DNA from 2 places in the Arthrobacter sp. B0316-1-20 genome. Region 2 is predicted to be linked to the other one. Evidence: riboswitches for the same ligand, from Rfam matches in the RefSeq annotation. Region 2 holds a riboswitch; the other holds the start of a gene.
The links. Region 2 has a riboswitch for S-adenosylmethionine ahead of AC5RW2_RS02845 (bifunctional o-acetylhomoserine/o-acetylserine sulfhydrylase). Riboswitches for the same ligand answer to the same signal wherever they lie in the genome.
Positions count from the first base shown of each region.

Region 1: it holds a riboswitch for S-adenosylmethionine, as region 2 does, so the genes downstream of both, AC5RW2_RS13505 (PIN domain-containing protein) here and AC5RW2_RS02845 (bifunctional o-acetylhomoserine/o-acetylserine sulfhydrylase) in region 2, are expected to answer to the same signal.

Region 1 is NZ_JBNHHC010000007.1:103,109-106,508, forward strand. Features, by position in the region: gene AC5RW2_RS13500 (TM0106 family RecB-like putative nuclease) at 1-1,471, opposite strand, end outside; SAM riboswitch class IV at 1,734-1,857, shown strand; gene AC5RW2_RS13505 (PIN domain-containing protein) at 2,162-2,563, shown strand; gene AC5RW2_RS13510 (Nramp family divalent metal transporter) at 2,841-3,400, shown strand, end outside.
Region 2 is NZ_JBNHHC010000001.1:640,185-643,584, forward strand. Features, by position in the region: gene AC5RW2_RS02835 (hypothetical protein) at 1-264, opposite strand, end outside; gene AC5RW2_RS02840 (VOC family protein) at 439-1,080, opposite strand; SAM riboswitch class IV at 1,308-1,422, shown strand; gene AC5RW2_RS02845 (bifunctional o-acetylhomoserine/o-acetylserine sulfhydrylase) at 1,490-2,815, shown strand; gene metX (homoserine O-acetyltransferase MetX) at 2,896-3,400, shown strand, end outside.

The sequences.
Region 1 (3,400 bases), on a different contig from region 2:
AAGCCACCACCGACGCGCCCGCGTCTTTGACGTCGCCGGAGCGCAGGTTGTCGCCCATGTAGAGCGGTTCCAGTTTCTTGATGCTGTAGGAGTTTTCCGAAATCCGCAGGCTGTGCCGGACCGTGTCGTACAGGTCCACCAAGATGCCCTCGCGCAGCAGTTCGTCCACGGTGTCTTCGCCGACCAGATGCTGCAACGATAGTCGGCGCAGGGCAGCCTTTTCGTAGTTGGCATAGTGGTAGATGTGCAGGCCGGGGTGGAGGCGCCGCCGTTCGGACACGTAATCCAGGAAGTCCGCCAGCGCTTTGCGTTCGCCCGCTCGGCTGTGCGCCCAGAAGGGTTTGAACGGCGCGGGGCCGCCAGCGGCCGGCGGGTTTTCCACCACGCCGAAAAGGTATTCCAGCCCCCAGATCCCGTCGTCGTCCTGCCAGAGCGGGTCGCCTTCGAAGTCGAAGAAGATATCGCCCGGGTCCGGGGCGGGCAGCCGCGCGAGGGTGTGCTGTTCCAGTACGCGGTAGGCAACGGTGTGTTCGGCACCGTCCTTGCGGAAGGTGACTTGCCCGTCCGGCTGGGCGGTGCCCGTTTGCATGCGGGCCTGGTCCCGCAGCCGGGCCAGCGCACCGTCGGGCGCTTCGCCTGCCGGCAATTCCAGCGCCGCCAGTTGATCGATGGTGCGAATTCCGGCCGCCTGGAGTTTGCGGCGGCGGGACGTGCTCATGCTAGCCACCAACACCAGATCGCGGTGCAGCTCAACCTGTTCCGCACAGTAGTCGCAGCGGCCGCACGCCTTGATCCGTTCGTCTCCCCAATGGACAGCTGCCGGCTGTCCCCGGTGCCCGGCGACCAGGTCCAGGAACCGGCCGCGGCGTTCGCGGAAGACCGGCAGCAGGTCGGTCAGGCTGTGGTCGCTGTGCCGGCCGTCGCCGAGCACCAGCGTTACCGTCGGAGCCGTGCCGATGCCCGCCTGGAGGAGCTGGTCGCCGTAGGCCGCCAGCTGCAGCAGCGCGGTGACCTTAGCGTGGCGGGCCAGTTTGGTGTCATAGACGGCGTAAGCCGGGGCACCGCCGTCGTGCTCGGTTTTGACCAGGAAATCAGAGCGCCCATGGAAGCTGCCGTCAAAGAAGGAGGCCTGGAACACCACGTCCGCGCCCGACCGCAGCGCCGCAAGGGATTCGGTATGCTTGGTGCGCAGGTCTTCGCGGGTGTAACTGCGCGTCTCGGCGATCTCCACCACGCCGGAGCCGAACTTGTCGCGAAATTGCTGCAGCACCCGGTGCTCGTGCAGATCGCCCAGCGCCGCGGTGCGCTCAAGCATCTCGTCCCGGCCGAAGTCCGGCACCGGGGAGCGGCCCAGCTTCTCGTCCAGCTTGCGCAACAACTGGTATTCGCACTGGGCGGCGGTGACCAGGTCGGTGGCCGTGTAGACCAGATCCGGGTCAGCCCCGTCGACGTCGGAGTCGAGCAGAAACACCGTGCCTCCTTGCTCACGTTGAAAGGTGCCAACCCGGCCGGCGGCGGGTCCCCCCAACGATATCCCGCCGCCGACCGGTGCCTGCCGGCAATCAAAGGTCTATCAGCCGACACGGACAGTTTCGGATGGTTGTGCCGGGATGGTCGCTAACATGCGCCGGGGCGGCCACCACAAGTGGGGAGGTGGAACGTTACGGTCCCTGTTACGCGGTGTGACCGCGGTCTCTGACATTTGGCACGCGGACTGGCTAAAGTGGCAACAGCTTCAAGAATTGTGGCCGCCAAGCTCCGACTTTGGCCACATACCAACCCCACGCTCGTTGGGTGGTTCGGATGACGAAGCGGCCTGCATCAGCCACTGGCTACCGGTGCGGGCAAGAGCACCCGAAAGGACTCGGCGCCCGGCGCCGGCTGTCATGGAAACCCTTGAATCTCCGCAACTTCAGGTCTTGAGTCTGGCCGACTACGAGCAGGTCTCCGCAGCGAGGGAAGCCTTTGTGGATTTCCTGCTGGAAGCGTCACTGCAAACCCGGGGGCAGCAGCGCGCCGTCGCCGCGGCCCGATGACAGGCAGGACCGGCCCGGCAGCGCCAGCGGCCAGCGTCGTACCTTCACCAGCGGCCAGCTCCGGGCCGGCGCCCGGCCCCGCTTCGTCGCCCGGCGAGGCCTCCGCCGGGAGGCGTGCCCGCGGGTTGCTGTTGGACACCGATGTGGTCGCCGAGCTCAGGCGGGAGAACCCGGACCCCGCCGTCGTGGACTTCCTGCAGAGGCGCCGCCGCTCGCGCGTCTACATTTCAGCGCTGACGCTGGGGGAGCTGCACGCGCTCAGCACCCAGGACAGCGCGCTGGCCGGGCGTGCCGACACCTGGCTGGGCGAGCTGACCGAGCGGTTCGCCGCCTACATCCTGCCGGTGGACCTGCAGGTGGCCGAGGCCTGGGCGCCTCTGGCGATCCAGGACGTGCCGGCCGTCGAGTCGCTGATCGCCGCCACGGCAGTGAAGCATTGCCTGACCGTGGTGTCCGGCAACGCCGAAGGCTACCGCCGGCTGTCGGTTGAGGCATGCGACCCGTGGAAGTCGACCCGGGCCTCATAGAACCGGTAAAGAAGCGCCCACGGCCGGCACCACGAAAACGTCCGTCGGGCCACCGCCTGTGAATATATCCGGTATGCAAACGGCCACAGTCGCGCCGCTAATTCCCGCCCAACGGAGCCATCGCGGCGCCGAACGGTTCCCCGTGTGGCTCCTTCGGTGATTTACTGACCGGGCGTTCTGAACGCGTGAGAAACTAAACGGGGTCCGGTGACGGGCGGCACGCGTGCCGCCCGTTTTCTGCGGACAAGCTCCATTTAAGGTAAGGAATACATGGCTCATGGCCACTGAGAACAACGCCCCGGGCGCGCTGGATGCCGCTGCGCGGGTGGACAACGACGGCGGCGCTCCCGCCAAGTGGAAGATCGTCGGTCCCGGCCTCGTCGTGGCGGCCACCGGCGTCGGTGCCGCGGATATGGTCGCCACTTTGGTGGCCGGTTCCCGTTACGGCTACGGCCTGTTCTGGGCGGTGATCGTCGGCGTCATCCTGAAGATCATTCTGGTCGAAGGCGCCGGGCGGTTCTCGCTGGCGACCGGCAAGACGATCTTTGAGGGCTGGCGCTCGCTGGGCCGTTGGACCACCTGGTATTTCGGTCCCTACATCATGATCTGGGGCTTCGTATACGGCGCCACCGCAATGTCGTCGGCAGCGCTGCCGCTGGCCGCGGTGTTCCCGGTGCTGCCGCTATGGGCTTGGGCCATCCTGATGGGCCTGGCCGGTTTCGTCATGGTCTGGTTCGGCAAGTACGCCATGTTCGAGAAGATCACCGCCTTCTTCGTCGGACTGATGTTCGTCACCGTGGTCGGCCTGGCCGTCATCGCCGTGCCCAACATTCCGGA
Region 2 (3,400 bases):
CAGAGAGCGGCCGATTACCGGAAGTCCCCACACCGCCGCCGCAGAGCGCTGGACAAGGACTCTGTCGGTGCGTCCGGTGCCGACGGCGGCCTCTATGTGCAGGCGCTGCTGCTCCCACCATGGCAACCGCGAGTATTCCCCGGCGGCCGCATACACGCCGCGCCGCAAGCGGACCAATTGTTCTTCCGCAGCTTGTCGGGCGACATCCCGGCGTCCTGGACCACACTTCTCCAGGTCCCTCACATAGATCAGTTTCACGTCCATACGGGACAGCCTCGGCGACCTCATGGCGGTCGGGCACGCGGGGAGGAGCTGTGTGGAAAAACGCTGCCCTGCAGGTCGATCTGGAGGGCTTGTGAACGCAAAAGCTCCGTTTCGGGCGTCTGCTCCTTCTATAACGCGGAGCGGACGCCCGAAACGGAGCGATGCCGGGAGAACTTAGAGTTCGACGATCCCGTGGGCGGTTTCGAAGCGGACGGACAGGATGCCCGGCGTACCGTTCGGTGCCGTCCAGGCGACCTTGACGTCGTCCAGCAGGCCGTCGACCGGCGTGCCCAGCCAGTCCGCCACCCGCTCGGAAGAGCCGGCGATGGTCAGGCCGATCAGCTTGACCGTGGCGGGGCGGGCGTTGGACGGGTGCAGCGGTTCGGTGCCGTCGTCCCAGCGCAACATGTAGGGCACCTGCGGGTCGGCGATGAGGCCCTTAATCCCGATCTGCTGCCAGCTCAGTTCCTGCCCATCCGGGAACTTGCGGTTGCCGGGAACCGCGTGGCGGCCCAGTCGTTCTTCGAACGGGGTCAGGTCGTCGACCGCCACGCACCAGCCCATCCAGCCGCCGCCGGCTTCCGACCGCGCCCGCACGGCCTGGCCAAAGGGGGCCTTATCGGAAGCGGGGTGGTCGAGCACCTCCACGACCTCCAGGTAATGGTGGTCGGTGAGGGGGAAGATCATATTGCGGGTGCCGAAGCGGGGGTGAACCCCGCCCTTGACGGCGTCGATGCCCAGGGCTTTGGAGATCCGCTCTGAGGTGGCAGCCAGACCGTCGGGTTCAGCGGCATAAGAAACATGGTCGAAGCGCATGGCATTATCTTGGCACTTTGTGAACCCGCTCTCGACTTAGGGTGACCTAAGTCACTCAATTTGCGGCTCGTGGGGAACGCGCCGTTCCGGACAGCAATTCCGCCTCCCCGGCACGCGGCGGCAACAGTGACGAAGCGGACTGTCGGAAAGGCGGTCCCGAGACGGGTGCCCAGTCATAAGGTGTCATATTGTTGCGGCCGCCGGCTTGTCTGCGGAGACTGGAGGCAGGTCATGAGTGCCAGCGCAAAACCCCGGTTTGCTGGCCGGCAACCCTCCAACCGCGGTGGGGTGCCCCGGGTGAAGACCAGGCAGCCGCCATAAGGCGGTGCGCAAGCGCGGGTCACACCCGGGACAGACATGCCGGCACGGCCGGATCCCGGATGGCCCCTTCCAGTGAAGGAGTTGCACCATGTCCAACGCCGATTGGTCCTTTGAAACCCGTCAGATCCACGCAGGGCAGGAGCCGGACGCCGCCACGGGCGCCCGCGCACTGCCGATCTACCAGACCACGTCGTTCGTGTTCCCCAGCGCGCAGAGCGCGGCCGACCGGTTCGCCCTGTCCGAACTGGCACCCATCTACACCAGGATCGGCAACCCCACCCAGGAAGCGGTCGAGACCCGGATCGCCAACCTGGAGGGCGGCGTCGGCGCCCTGCTGCTTGCTTCGGGCCAGGCCGCGTCGACGTTCTCCATCCTCAACCTGGCCGAGGCCGGCGACCACATCGTGGCCAGCCCCAGCCTGTACGGCGGCACCTACAACCTGCTGCGCACCACGCTGCCCAAGTTCGGCATCGAGGTCACCTTCGTCGAGGATCCGGACAACCTGCAGCAGTGGCGCGATGCCGTCAAGCCGAATACCAAGGCGTTCTTCGGCGAGGTTGTCTCCAACCCGCGCCAGGACGTGCTGGACCTGGAGTCGGTCAGCGCCATCGCCCACGAAAACGGCGTGCCGCTGATCGTTGACAACACCTTGTCCACCCCGTACCTGATCCGCCCGATCGAGTGGGGGGCCGACATCGTGCTCCACTCGGCCACCAAGTACCTCGGCGGCCACGGGACGGCGATCGGCGGCGTGATCGTCGACGCCGGCACGTTCGATTTCGCCGCCGACCCCGAAAAGTTCCCCGGGTTCAACACGCCGGACGACACCTACAACGGGCTGGTCTTCGCCCGCGACCTCGGCGTCAACGGCGCTCTGGGCGCCAACCTGGCCTATATCCTCAAGGCCCGGGTGCAGTTGCTGCGCGACCTGGGGTCCGCCATCTCGCCGTTCAATGCCTTCCTGATTGCCCAAGGGCTGGAGACGCTGAGCCTGCGCGTGGAGCGGCATGTGGCCAACGCTCAGAGGGTGGCCGAATTCCTGGAAGAGCACGACGACGTTGCCTCCGTCGCGTACCTTGGCCTGCCCTCCAGCCCCTGGTATGAGCGCGGCCGCAAGTACGGCCCGAAGGGGACCGGCGCCATCGTCGCGTTCGAAATCAAGGGCGGCATCGAGGCCGGAAAGCGCTTTGTGGACGGCCTTGAACTGCACTCGCACGTGGCCAACCTGGGCGATGTGCGCTCGCTGGTGATCCACCCGGCGTCGACCACCCATGCCCAACTCTCGGCCGCGGAACGGGTCGCGGCCGGGGTGACCGACGGTCTGGTCCGGCTGTCGGTAGGCATCGAGAACGCCAACGACATCATCGCCGACCTGGAGGCCGGTTTCCGCGCCGCCAAGGGTGCGGACGACTAGGCAAGCAGGTAGAGCGCAGCGTGACGATAGTGCAACCGCAGGAACTGGTGGAACAGGCAACCGACGGCATCCTGCGCCGGATGCCGGTTGGTGCGCTGGAGCTGGAAGCCGGCGGCTATCTGCCCGAGGTGGTCCTCGGCTTTGAGACCTGGGGCACCCTGAATGCGGACGCGTCCAATGCCGTCCTGATCCAGCATGCCCTGACCGGCAGCACGCATGTCGCACGCGGCTACTCGGACGAGGACGGCTGGTGGGACGACCTGGTAGGCCCCGGTGCCACGATCGACACGGAGCGCTATTTCGTCGTGGCCGCCAACATGATTGGCGGCTGCTACGGCTCCACCGGTCCCTCGTCGCCGGCTCCGGACGGGACGCCGTGGGGTTCACGTTTCCCGTTCGTCACGATCCGCGATTCGGTCCGCGCCGAGGCGCGGCTGGCCGACGCGCTGGGGATCCGGCGCTGGCACACGGTGCTCGGCGGGTCGATGGGTGGCGCCCGCGCGCTTGAATGGGCGGCTACGTTCCCGGAGCGCACGGCCCGGTGCGCCGTCCTGGCGTGCGGCGCCGCGAGCACCGCCGAACAGA